DNA from 4 places in the Bacillus sp. PK5-006 genome. Region 1 is predicted to be linked to each of the others. Evidence: riboswitches for the same ligand, from Rfam matches in the RefSeq annotation. Region 1 holds a riboswitch; each other region holds the start of a gene.
What was found. Region 1 has a riboswitch for S-adenosylmethionine ahead of mtnK (S-methyl-5-thioribose kinase). Riboswitches for the same ligand answer to the same signal wherever they lie in the genome.
Positions count from the first base shown of each region.

Region 1 (3,208 bases):
ATAAAAGGGAGCAAGGGCTGTTCCGTACCGGCTCGTTGCGATGGAGCCTGCATTACAAATGGTCATGATACGGTCACCTGATTTAAAGAGCTGAAGAGCATTTTGACCGATTTGTCTGCATGTTTCTTCATCTTCAATTTGAATTTGAATGGCTTCATGGACAAGGTCTGTTTTGGCTGCATTCACTGATGCTGCACGCTGAATGCGCTGCAGCAGCCGGTCTAATGCCCAAGCGAGGTTCACAGCGGTTGGACGAGCACTGTTTAAATATTCTTTGATTCGAATGACTTCTTGTTTAAACACATCCATTTCTTCTGTCTCAATGGCTTGCGCACTAAGCGCCAGCCCAAAAGCTGCTGTAATGCCAATCGCAGGCGCTCCGCGTACTTTTAATGACACAATCGCATCATACACATCTTCTTTCGTATATAAATGCTCAAATACGGTTTCGGCCGGTAATTTTTGCTGATTTAAAATGTGAATACGGTTTTCTTCCCATTCGACAGAACGGGGGACTTCAAATTCTTTTGACAAAACCCGTCACTCCTTTACAGATGGCTGGAATAATGCGACGAGATCAGACGCTGTTTCCACTGTATGATATTGTTTGATAAATGTTTTTCCAAGTGTCAGTGCTGCTTTTTTCTGCTGAATCCGTCTAGTTGGTGATGGAATCGCATCAAGATCAGCGGCATGAGCAAGACCGATTGTTCGGCGGACAAGCTCACAGCCGGCAAAGCCTGTCGCTTCTTTTAAAATCCGGTCAAAGGTTGTTTCTAAAAAGCTGTCCGATACACTAAACGCTTCAATGCTGTCCTCTTTCCAAGCTTTTGTGAACACTTCTTTGAAGGTTGCCCATACATTGACGACATGGTCAAAAAGGTGCTGCTGCTCGTGTTCATTCTCGCGAGATAAAGCATTCAGGAACAGATTGGCGATAAAGTGGCCGATATCGAATCCAAAGGGGCCGTAAAACGCGAATTCTGGATCAATGATTTTCGTTTCAGTCTCATTTGCAAAAATACTGCCTGTATGAAGATCTCCATGAACCAATGTTTCAGCTGATGTCAGGAAGATACGCTTCAATTCCGCTGCTTTGGCTTGCAGCTCAAGATCTGCCCAAAGCGCTTCTGCTGATTCTCTTAATTCTTCTTCGAAGTCATTTGTTTCACTATCAAAGAAAGGGTCTGTGAAGACGAGTTTTTCTGTAATATCACACAGGTCAGGGTTCGTAAATTGCTTCACAAATTGTTTTTTGATTTTAGGATTTGTAGCAAAGTCAGATGTGTAAAAAAGTGTTTTTCCTAAAAATTCTCCAACATGATCAGATAAATGCGGATATTGTTTTCTGGCAATTAGCCCTTTTCTGACGATTTCTAAGTGAGATAGATCCTCCATGGCTGTCACTGCAAGAGCTGTATCTGAATAATAGACTGCTGGTACGAGGTGCGGCGCATATTCTGACTGCTTGATCAGGGCGGCACTTTCAATTCTTGCCCGGTCTAATGTAAGCGGCCAGCTCTCCCCAACCACCTTTGCATAAGGCAGCGCCTGCTTGATGATCAATCCTTTTTCTTGTTTGTGATCATAAATATGAAAGACGTAATTTAAATTCCCGTCACCAATTTCAGTACATGTCAAATGACTGCTTTCTTGGATCAAACCAAGTCTAATTGCGAGTGCAACTGCCGAGCTTTCTGTTAGTTCTTCATATGATGCCGTAAGTGTAACCAATTGCTTCCCCTCCAAATCATATAAAAAAGCCTCTTTCTCCTGAGAGAAAGAGGCTTGATGGTGTGTATGCTCAAAGCCTCTCTTATCTCTCAGCACATACGTCTGATGGAATTAGCACCGTGCCCTATAAGACAATTGTCTTGGCGCGTTACTTGCTGCGCCCCACTTCACAGTGGTATTAACGGTCGGTTGCTGTTGGGGTCAAAAGGCCAAATCCCTCGCCCAACTCTCGATAAGAGAAATCAATATGTAATTGTTTCGTGTCTGTTTGCATTTCTTAATTCAAGATATTATCAGAGCGTTGCTTTACATGTCAATCTTTTTTCAAAATTGCTTTACAATTCATAAAACAATCCATTACAGTGATTGTATTGTCACGTAACTTGAATAGAAGGTGAAGAAATGGAATTCCAGCAATCAGATGTGTTGAAACAATTACCGAAACAATTTTTTGCGTCCCTTGTCCAAAAGGTGCAGAAAAAAGTGCAGGAAGGGGCAGATATCATTAATTTGGGGCAGGGAAATCCTGATCAGCCAACTCCTCCGCACATTGTAAAAGCCATGCAGAAAGCGGTAGCAAAACCTGAAAATCATCAATACTCCTCATTCCGTGGAACAGCGAAATTAAAAAAGGCTGCTGCCGCTTTTTATGAAAGAGAATATGGCGTCACACTTGATCCAAAGACGGAAATTGCGATTTTATTTGGCGGGAAAGCAGGGCTTGTTGAGCTGCCGCAATGCCTGCTGAATCCGGGTGATACGCTTCTTGTCCCTGATCCTGGCTATCCTGATTATTGGTCAGGCGCTGTGCTTGCTGGAGCGCATATGGTAACCATGCCACTTCTTGAAAAAAATGATTTTTTACCTGACTACGATTTGCTGCCTGAAGATGATAAGAAAAAGGCAAAATTAATGTATTTAAATTACCCCAACAATCCGACGGGGGCTACGGCAAGCCGTTCATTTTTTGAAGAAACCGTTACGTTTGCGAAAGATCACAAGCTATGTGTTGTCCATGATTTTGCATATGGCGGCATTGGATTTGATGGAGAAAAGCCGCTCAGCTTTCTGCAAATAGAGGGAGCGAAAGAGACGGGAATAGAAATTTACACATTGTCTAAAACGTACAATATGGCAGGGTGGAGAGTAGGATTTGCAGCTGGAAATTCATCTGTTATTGAAGCCATTGAGCTTTATCAGGATCATCTGTTTGTCTCCCTGTTTAAAGCCACTCAAGATGCAGCAGCGGAAGCCCTATTAAGCGATCAAACGTGCGTACAGGTGCAAAATGATCGATATGAGAAAAGGCGGAATGTGTGGATTGCTGCCTGCAAAGAAATTGGCTGGGAAGTCAGTGCACCAAAGGGATCATTTTTTGCTTGGTTAAAGGTGCCGGAAGGATATACATCTGAAGCCTTTTCTGACTTATTATTAGAGAAGGCACATGTTGTTGTTGCGCCAGGTAATGGCTTTG
Region 1 covers NZ_CP096414.1:2,388,448-2,391,655, reverse strand. Annotated here, with positions in the region: gene mtnA (S-methyl-5-thioribose-1-phosphate isomerase) at 1-534, opposite strand, end outside; gene mtnK (S-methyl-5-thioribose kinase) at 541-1,734, opposite strand; SAM riboswitch class I at 1,815-1,972, opposite strand; gene M1D84_RS12355 (pyridoxal phosphate-dependent aminotransferase) at 2,137-3,208, shown strand, end outside.

Region 2 (3,208 bases), 210 kb from region 1:
CTGTCGGTACAGCGAATTTTGTGAATCCATTTATTTGCCCGGAAATCATTGAAGAGCTGCCAAATGTGTTAGCAGCATATGGTTATTCATCTGTAGAGGAATGTATCGGAAGGAGCTGGAAACATGAAGCACTTGCCCATCATCGCGCTTGATTTTCCATCAGGGCAGGACGCGCTTGCCTTTTTAGATCCCTTTGAAGGGACACCATTATTTGTGAAGGTCGGCATGGAGCTGTTTTACCAAGAAGGACCTGCCATCCTTGATGCGCTGAAAGAAAAAAATTGCCGCATTTTTCTCGATCTAAAATTACATGACATTCCAACAACGGTGCAAAAAGCGATGAACCGGCTTGCCGCACTTGGCGTTGATTTGGTCAATGTGCATGCTGCTGGCGGGAAACGAATGATGCAGGCTGCATTAGAGGGACTTGAAAGCGGGACTCCTGCTGGACAAAGCCGTCCGGGCATTATTGCAGTGACCCAGCTGACTAGTACGTCAGAAGACATGATGAGAAACGAATTACTCATTGACCGTCCGCTGCAAGAGACTGTGATCCGGTACGGACAATTAGCATATGAAAGTGGACTGGACGGTGTTGTTTGCTCTGTTCATGAATCTAAAGCACTTCATGAACATATCTCACCCTCTTTTCTCACTGTAACGCCAGGGATTCGCTTACCGAATGATCAAACCGATGACCAAAAGCGTGTGGCGACACCTGCCTATGCAAAAGAGCAAGGTGTTTCACAAATCGTTGTCGGGAGATCAATCACAAAAGCTGATAAACCAATAGAAGCCTATCATCAAATTTTGAAAGAGTGGGAGTGACTGCCAGATGAAATCAAAAATCGCGAAACATCTATTACAAATCAAAGCGGTCTCATTAAAACCAGACGAACCGTTTACATGGGCGAGCGGTATAAAATCACCGATCTATTGTGATAACCGCCTCACATTATCATATCCAGAAGTCAGACACGACATTGCGGAAGGTCTAAAAGATTTGATTCTCACTCATTTCAAGGGAGCAGAGGTTGTCGCGGGTACTGCAACAGCAGGCATTCCGCATGCGGCATTAGCAGCAGACCGCTTGAACATCCCGATGTGTTATGTCAGAAGTAAGCCGAAAGCACACGGCAAAGGAAATCAAATTGAAGGGGCCGTATCGAAAGGCCAAAAGGTTGTCGTCGTCGAAGACCTTATCTCCACAGGAGGCAGTGTGCTGGAAGTGGTTGCTGCTCTTCAAGCTGAGGGCTGCGAGGTACTAGGAGTTGCCGCAATCTTCACATACGGACTGCCAAAAGCAGCGGCCGCTTTTCAAGAAAAAAATATTCCATATGTCACCCTGACAGACTATGACACATTGACAGACGTGGCACTTGAACTGAAAGCGATTGAGCCGTCTGCGATGAACAAACTAAAACGCTGGAGACAAGACCCTTCCTCTGAATCTTGGATGGAAGAAACGGTCTGAAAAGTCAAAGTCCATCGTTAACAATTTTAAAGCTGTGCCTGCCCGCACGGCTTTTTTATTTGGGTAAAAATAGTAAAATAGACTCAAATTTTAATAAAAACTAATCCTATCAATAAAGTCGGGTTGACTTTTGTTTGAATTGTGTTAATATTTAAGACAAATTGAAACTCTTATCCAGAGAGGTGGAGGGACTGGCCCGATGAAACCCGGCAACCTGCGATTTGCAAGGTGCTACTTCCTGCAAAATGATTCTATTTTGAAAGATAAGGAAATTGTGAGCTTCCTCATCTTTCTTTCGGACTGAAAGAAAGTTTTTTTATTTTAACGGTGAGGAGGAAGAGGAGATGGAAGTGAAACAAAATCAGGATGAGGACTTAGTAAAGCATATGCAAGAACTGATTGGGGATATGAAATTCGGTTCAATTACGTTAATTGTTCAGGACGGTCAAGTGATTCAAGTGGAAAAAAACGAAAAAATTAGATTAAAGTAGTGCGGAAAATAGCAATATGAGCGGTACTCCGGAAGGGGAGAAATCATGTTAACTTATGAAAATTGGCAAGAGCCGTCCATTACATTTCAAGAGGATGATTTGTATAAAGGAGCCCTGTCTGTACTGAAATGGGCGTACGGTCATTATGGTGACCAGCTTGTATATGCGTGCAGCTTTGGGATTGAGGGCATCGTTCTGATTGATCTGATTGCAAAAGTAAAAAAAGATGCGAGAATTGTCTTTTTAGATACAGGTCTGCATTTTAAAGAAACTTACGACACAATTGATGCGGTAAAGGAAAGATATCCGGGTTTAGATATTGTACTGAAAACGCCTGAGCTGACGGTTGAACAGCAAAATGAGCAGCACGGTGATCAATTATGGAAAACAGATCCTCAAAGCTGCTGTCATATGCGTAAGGTCATTCCTTTGCAAGAAGCCCTATCTGGTTATCCAGCATGGCTTTCTGGTTTAAGAAGAGAGCAGTCACCAAAACGAGCAGGGACGAATTTCTTAAATAAGGATGAAAAATTCAAATCAGTGAAAGTATGTCCGCTCATCCATTGGACGTGGAAGGACATATGGAGATATGCATCTAGAGAGGAACTTACTTATAATCCGCTGCATGACCAAGGATATCCAAGTATCGGCTGTGCACCGTGTACACAGCCAGCATTTACTGCAGATGATCTTCGTTCTGGCAGATGGTCAGGCACAGCAAAGACAGAGTGCGGATTACATGAGTAAGGGAGTATAATGTATGGAAATCGCCGCAATTTTATTTAGTCTATTCTTTGCTTTAAACATAGGCGCAAGCGGAGCAGCTGCTTCTATGGGCATTGCGTATGGATCAGGTGCCATTCAAAAGCCCATTTATGCGCTCAGTTTTTGTGCAGTTGGGATTTTAGCAGGTTCAGTGATTGGCGGCGGTGAGGTCGTCAAAACGATCAGCTCTGGTATTATGCCAGAATCAGTCATTACACTTGAAATCGTTTGTATTATCATTGGTTCTGCTGCACTATCACTTTTCATAGCAAATCTGATGGCGATTCCTTTATCAACAAGTGAGGTCACAGTAGGGGCTGTAGTTGGTGTAGCAGTCGCATATAAAGTTTTGTTTGTGAAATCCATTTTAATGATTGTGGCATTTTGGGTCATCATCCCGCTTTTCGCCTTTCTTTTTACCTTTGCTGTCGTCAAAATCATCAGAATGTTCCCTAAACGGAAGCTGTCTAAAAAAGGC
Region 2 covers NZ_CP096414.1:2,180,114-2,183,321, reverse strand. Annotated here, with positions in the region: gene M1D84_RS11300 (dihydroorotate dehydrogenase) at 1-152, shown strand, start outside; gene pyrF (orotidine-5'-phosphate decarboxylase) at 124-828, shown strand; gene pyrE (orotate phosphoribosyltransferase) at 836-1,474, shown strand; SAM riboswitch class I at 1,642-1,744, shown strand; gene M1D84_RS11285 (DUF2292 domain-containing protein) at 1,861-1,965, shown strand; gene M1D84_RS11280 (phosphoadenylyl-sulfate reductase) at 2,011-2,712, shown strand; gene M1D84_RS11275 (inorganic phosphate transporter) at 2,726-3,208, shown strand, end outside.
Region 2: another riboswitch for S-adenosylmethionine. It lies ahead of M1D84_RS11285 (DUF2292 domain-containing protein); the one in region 1 lies ahead of mtnK (S-methyl-5-thioribose kinase).

Region 3 (3,208 bases), 1.5 Mb from region 1:
AGTTGCCTTAGCATTTGATTTCACCGATATATTTAAACCAAAGCTTCGAGACCCCATAAACTATAGTCACACTTTTAGGTTTGCTTGAGGGAACGATGGAAAAAGCAGTATTGTAATTTCTAATAATTGGGGTGGATTTTCAGTAGGAGATATTCTGGCTAGGAAGATGACTTGAATGTATCAATCCACTTAACTTGTTAGACAACTTATGAGTATAAAAATGGTTTTTAAGAAGATAACGTATGTTCAATATCTTCTTAAACTCAACTATAGAAGTAATACGATTAAACTTAATATCAAGTTGATTGAGATGACAAAAAATAAAGAACCGCTTAAAAAAGCGGTTCTTTATTATGAAGGTCAGCTTTTTCTGTAAGTTTTCGCCTATTTCCACACTTGATCAGCAATCTCAATCACATGACGCAGCTTTTCCCATTGTTGCTCTTCTGTTAACAGGTTGCCTTCCTCTGTTGAGGCGAATCCGCATTGTGGACTCAAACAGATTTGGTTAATGTCCACATATTGAGCCGCTTCCTCAATGCGTTTTTTAATCTGTTCAACTGGCTCAAGCTCTCCATATTTTGAAGTGACAAGGCCTAGTACGATTTGAAGGTTTGGGTTCTTCACATATCGAAGGGGCTCAAATCCGCCAGAACGATCGTCGTCAAACTCTAAAAAGAGACCATCAAGATCTAAGCCGGCAAAAATTGTTTCTGCCGCTGCTTCGTAACCACCTTCAGCTGCCCATGTCGATTTAAAGTTACCTCGGCAAATGTGCATCGTGATCACCAAATCCTCTGGGCGGTCGGCAACAGCTTCATTGATTGTCTTTGCAAACGATTCACGAAGTTCATCTTCTTCTCGGCCAAAGGCTTTGATTTGTTCGTGGCCTTTTTCGGAAAAGAACACTGCCCATGCCGTATCATCCAGCTGCAAGTAGCGGCAGCCTGCATCATAAAAAGCACGGATGGCTTTCTTATACGCTTGTGCCACATCATGGTGGAATTCCTCTAAGCTGTCATACACTCCTTCTTCAAGCTTTCCACGGAAAAAGAGCATATTCGGACTTGGAATCGTCATTTTAGCCGTATGATCACCAGCGATGCTGTGAAGGAAACGATAATCCTCCAGCATTGGATGATCTGTAAAATCGATCTTGCCTGTTACCTTGATCCCTCTAGCTTTTGTCGTTGTGTTATGGAATTGAATGCCTTGATCTGCTTCAAATCCTTCAACTCCATCGAGTCCTTCAAGAAAGTCAAAATGCCACCATGCACGTCGGAACTCACCATCTGTGACAACCTCTAACCCAATTTCTTTTTGCTTCTCTACAATACGTGTAATTTCTTCGTTTTCAATTTGTCGGAGCTGCTCTGCTGTCAGCGTACCGTCTGCTTTTTGCTTGCGTGCTTCCTTGATGCGCTCTGAACGAAGTAAACTTCCTACTTGATCTGCGCGGAATGGCGGTTTCGTTGTTTTCTTTCCAATGGTTTGTACTTGTGTCATGCTGAATCCCTTCTTTCTTCAGGTTAAAAAATCAAATAAAAAAGCTCTTCCTTAGATAAGGAAGAGCATCATATACTGTGAGAACTCTGCCTTATCTTCAAACAAGCATTTGCTTGCTTAAGGAATTAGCACCATTCTGTTCCTAGGAACAGCGGTTGCCGGGTTTCACAGGGCCAGTCCCTCCACCACTCTTAATAAGGTTACCTTTTGATTCAATTTTCTTAATAAACACAATTATTCAACGTTTTCAGGGAAAAGTCAATGGTTTTTACAATTTAATTTCCTACATGAACAAATCAGCGACAAGAACACCAGCAAGTCCGACAAGTGAAAGCACGGTGACCATCAATGTCCACGTTTTAAAGGTTTGAGCCATTGATAGGTTAAAGTATTCTTTATAAATCCAGAAACCCGCATCATTCACATGAGAGAATGTAATACTTCCCGCACCTGTTGCGATCACCATTAATTCAGGGCTGACACCCGTCAGGCCAATCAGTGGTGCAGAAATGCCAGCCGCCGTGAGACCGGCGACAGTGGCTGATCCTAAAGAGACACGAAGGACAGCAGCAATGAGCCAAGTCAGAAGCAGGGGAGAAAGTGTGCTTCCTTGCATGATCCCTGCAATGTATTGATCGACGCCGCTATCAATGAGCACTTGTTTAAAGGCACCGCCGCCTGCAATAATTAATAGAATCATAGCAATAGAGCCGATAGAATCCGTGATGGACTTCATCACATCCTGCATGCTCTTTCCTCTTCCAAGCCCAAACGTGTAGATGGCAAGCAGCACTGAGATTAATAGTGCAATCGCCGGTTCGCCTAAAAACTCAGCAGTTGGCAGCAATGGGGAGGATGGGAAGAAAATTTCTAGAAATGCTCTGAATGTCATAAGTAATACAGGCAAAACAGCAGTGAAAATGCTAATGCCGAAGCTAGGCATTTCTTCTTCTGTGAATTCCTTTGGATTAAATAAGTTCTTTGGGATATGTGCGTGCAACTGATCTTTTTTAAATAGTTTCGTAAACAGAAGTCCGCCTACTAAAACAGCAGGAATCGCTAAAATAATCCCAACCAATAAGGTTTGTCCCAAGTTTGCCTGAAAGACATTCGCAATGGCAGTCGGTCCTGGATGAGGAGGGAGGAAGCCATGTGTGGTGATAAGTGCAGCGACGAGCGGCATACCCACATACAGCACAGGAAGTCTTGCAGCTTGAGCGATTGTAAAGACTAATGGAATTAAGATAATGAATCCGGTTTCATAAAATAGAGCAATTCCAATCACAAACCCAGTCAGCATCGTCGCCCATTGGATTTTTCCGATGCCAAATCGGTCAATAAGTGTCATCGCGATCCGTTGAGCTCCGCCAGAATCAGCCATCAATTTCCCAAGCATCGCTCCAAAACCGAGAACGAGTGCCAGGTGTCCGAGCGTACTGCCAAGTCCTTTTTCGACAGAAGCAATCGCTTCTAGTGGTGTCATCCCTTCTAACACAGCAACAATTAAAGAAACAATAATCAAAGAAATAAAAGCGTTTAACTTAAAGACAACCATGAGTAAAAGCAATAACAAAACGCCAAGTCCAATAAACACTAACGACATGATCTTTCCTCCTTTGTGGTGCATAAGGGGGCGCAAACACCCCCTATGCCTTATCCTTCAAGTATGTCTACAGCTTCTTTTAACGTATCCTTTGACCCA
Region 3 covers NZ_CP096414.1:181,928-185,135, forward strand. Annotated here, with positions in the region: gene M1D84_RS00865 (5-methyltetrahydropteroyltriglutamate--homocysteine S-methyltransferase) at 385-1,506, opposite strand; SAM riboswitch class I at 1,595-1,707, opposite strand; gene M1D84_RS00870 (gluconate:H+ symporter) at 1,790-3,109, opposite strand; gene M1D84_RS00875 (four-carbon acid sugar kinase family protein) at 3,160-3,208, opposite strand, start outside.
Region 3: another riboswitch for S-adenosylmethionine. It lies ahead of M1D84_RS00865 (5-methyltetrahydropteroyltriglutamate--homocysteine S-methyltransferase); the one in region 1 lies ahead of mtnK (S-methyl-5-thioribose kinase).

Region 4 (3,208 bases), 1.6 Mb from region 1:
TGGTGCTTTATCATCAAAATGAAGAGATTGGCACGATGATTAGTGAAAACCAATATGAGCTGAAATCGGGATATTCCTATGATCAAAATCGTTTTTATCGTTTAACGGACACATTAACCGATGGGACAGAAAAATATGTTGACTGTGACGATGAAAATGGCTGGTGCTAATCACAGATGAGACTGCAGTGAACAGAAGCTGCAGTCTTTTTGATGACGAGGCGCTCAATCTTTACAACCTGAATGAAAGATTGTAATCTAAGGAAGAAGTGAATCAACGTCAAAAGGGCCGGGTGATCGTGATGAATGTCGAGATAGAAAAGGTCATCATTGTAGAAGGTAAAACAGACAAACAAAAGCTAAAAGAAGTCATAAGTGAACCTGTTACCATCATTTGCACCAATGGCACGATCAGTACATCGAAGCTGGATCAGCTTGTGGACGATTTAGTGGGGAAAGACGTTTACATATTAGCTGACAGTGACGATGCAGGCGACAAACTGCGGAAGCAATTTCGAAAAGAATTCCCTGAAGCACTTCATCTTTTTGTCGACAGAACGTACCGCGAAGTGGCCGCTTCACCGTCAGCCCACATTGCATCTATCCTATTAGCTGCAAACATTGATGTTCATTCGAAATATTTATGAGGGTGGACGTATATGAAAGAAATTGAAGAACACGAATTCAAGGAGATAGAGGACGATTTATTTCTTTTATACTTATATACACCGTTTTGCGGAACATGCCAGCTGGCTAAGAAAATGCTGGCAGTCGTAGACGCCATGCAGCCGGATGTACCATTTTACGAAAACAATTTAAACTATTCACCAGGCTTTGCGAAAGCATTTGAAATCGAGAGTGTTCCTTGCTTTCTCCTGTTTAAAAAAGGTGAATTGGTGCAAAAAGGCTATGCCTTTCATTCAGTTCCATATCTTCATGAAATGATCGAAACCGCTAAATAAAGCGGTTTTTTGTCATATTTCAAGAAATTCATTTGAAAATTTGTCGAGTTATTTATAAAGGACAAGAAGATGTTTGTAGAGAAATGTTATGTATAACCAAATGACAGGGAGGTTATACATGTGGAAAATGTGAAAGCCCATGGTAACACAGGGCAGCGTTTATTATTAAAGCCGCTGCTCTCATCATCATCCTTGAAGATTACATTTGAGGCGGAAACTGACTCTTGTACATTGATTGTGGATGAACGTGGTGAAGTGAAGAAACTACCTGCAATTGAGTTATCGGATCTCATCTTTTATGGTGAGAGGAAAGAAATTCTTCAATTATTAGATGGAGATATGTCCTTACAGCAGTTAATCAGCAGAGGACAAGTCAAAGTGAAAGGGTCATTCCGTGCGCTCCTTAGACTAGAGGCAGTGCTTTGGCTGACGAACGGTTTTTTTCGAAAAATGATAACGTAGTTGTTTACTTGGAAATTAGCGATTTACAGCGTTGACATATCTCGGGTAGCATGATATTCTACGTTAGTAAAAACATGAACATCACATAAAACAACATATTTTCTCTTATTAAGAGAGGTGGAGGGACGTGCCCTATGAAACCCGGCAACCGTCAGCATAGCTGAAATTGGTGCCAATTCACTCAAAGCCGCAGCGCTTTGAAAGATGAGAGAAAGGCGTAATTGACATAAAAGGCCTTTCTGCTTGCGTTGCAGTTAGGTCTTTTTTACTGACCTGGCGCCAGGCTAGAGTCATGACAGAAAGAAGAATAAATAACGTATGTGATGGAAACCTATAGATTCAGCAAGAAAGCAGGTGATCAGACTGTGATCCATTTACAAAATGTATCAAAAACGTATCATTCAAAAAGCGGAAATGTTGATGCCGTGAAAGACGTCAACTTGGATATTGATAAAGGTGAAATATTCGGAATTATCGGGTATAGCGGTGCAGGGAAAAGCTCGCTTATTCGCCTATTAAACGGTCTGGAGCTGCCAACAGAAGGAATTGTTGAAGTGGCCGGCAACCGGATCAATGAAGTATCGAATGCGAAACTTCGGAAAGCAAGACAAGAAATCAGCATGATCTTCCAGCACTTTAACTTGCTTTGGTCAAGAACGGTGAGACAAAACATTATGTTCCCGCTTGAGATCGCAGGTGTACCGACATCGAAACGAAGAGAGCGTGCGAATGAACTGATTAAATTGGTCGGTTTAGAAGGAAAAGAAAATGCATACCCGTCTCAGCTAAGCGGCGGGCAAAAACAGCGTGTCGGCATTGCGAGAGCATTAGCGAATGATCCAAAGGTTCTTCTATGTGACGAAGCGACATCTGCGCTAGATCCGCAAACGACTGATTCGATCCTTGAGCTTTTGGCGGATATCAATAAACGGTTAGGGCTCACGATTGTGCTCATTACACACGAAATGCACGTCATTCGCAAAATTTGTCATCGCGTCGCAGTCATGGAAAATGGACGCATTGTCGAAGAAGGCGAAGTATTACGCGTCTTCAGACAACCGAAGGAAGAAATGACGAAACGATTTGTGAAACAGCTTGCAGAACCAGAGGAAGCGAAAGAAACAATCGAGCACGTCTTAGAACGAGTAAAAGAAGGTCAGGTCGTACGGTTGTCCTTTATCGGAGATTCTGCCGAGCAGCCGCTGATCACTGAAATCATTCGATCCTTTAATGTCGATGTGAATATCCTTCAAGGGAAGATTTCTCAAACGCAGGAAGGCGCGTTTGGAACACTCTTTATCCACATTAATGGAGAAGAGACTGAGGTAGAAAAAGCCATCGCCTATATCCAAAGCAAACAGGTTGAAATCGAGGTGATGACACATGTTTGAGAAATGGTTTCCGAACGTTGATTTAGACGTCATCTGGAGTGCAACAGGTGAAACGGTGTATATGACACTGATTTCATTGGCATTTGCCTTTGCAATCGGGATTATCCTAGGACTCCTGCTCTTCCTTACAGGAAAAGGCGGTCTTTGGGAAAATAAACCGATCAATGCTGTCATCGGCGCTGTCGTCAACATTTTCAGATCGATTCCTTTTATCATTTTAATTATTCTATTACTAGGGTTCACGAAATTCTTAATGCATACGATTCTTGGCCCAAATGCAGCACTCCCTGCCCTTGTCATAGGATCAGCTCCATTCTATGCACGTCTTGTCGAAATTGCACTGCGTGAGGTAGACAAAGGGGTCATTGAAGCAGCACGATCAATGGGAGCAAAA
Region 4 covers NZ_CP096414.1:763,027-766,234, forward strand. Annotated here, with positions in the region: gene M1D84_RS03780 (YusG family protein) at 1-170, shown strand, start outside; gene M1D84_RS03785 (toprim domain-containing protein) at 302-646, shown strand; gene M1D84_RS03790 (thioredoxin family protein) at 659-961, shown strand; gene M1D84_RS03795 (SCP2 sterol-binding domain-containing protein) at 1,082-1,423, shown strand; SAM riboswitch class I at 1,526-1,634, shown strand; gene M1D84_RS03800 (methionine ABC transporter ATP-binding protein) at 1,789-2,814, shown strand; gene M1D84_RS03805 (methionine ABC transporter permease) at 2,807-3,208, shown strand, end outside.
Region 4: another riboswitch for S-adenosylmethionine. It lies ahead of M1D84_RS03800 (methionine ABC transporter ATP-binding protein); the one in region 1 lies ahead of mtnK (S-methyl-5-thioribose kinase).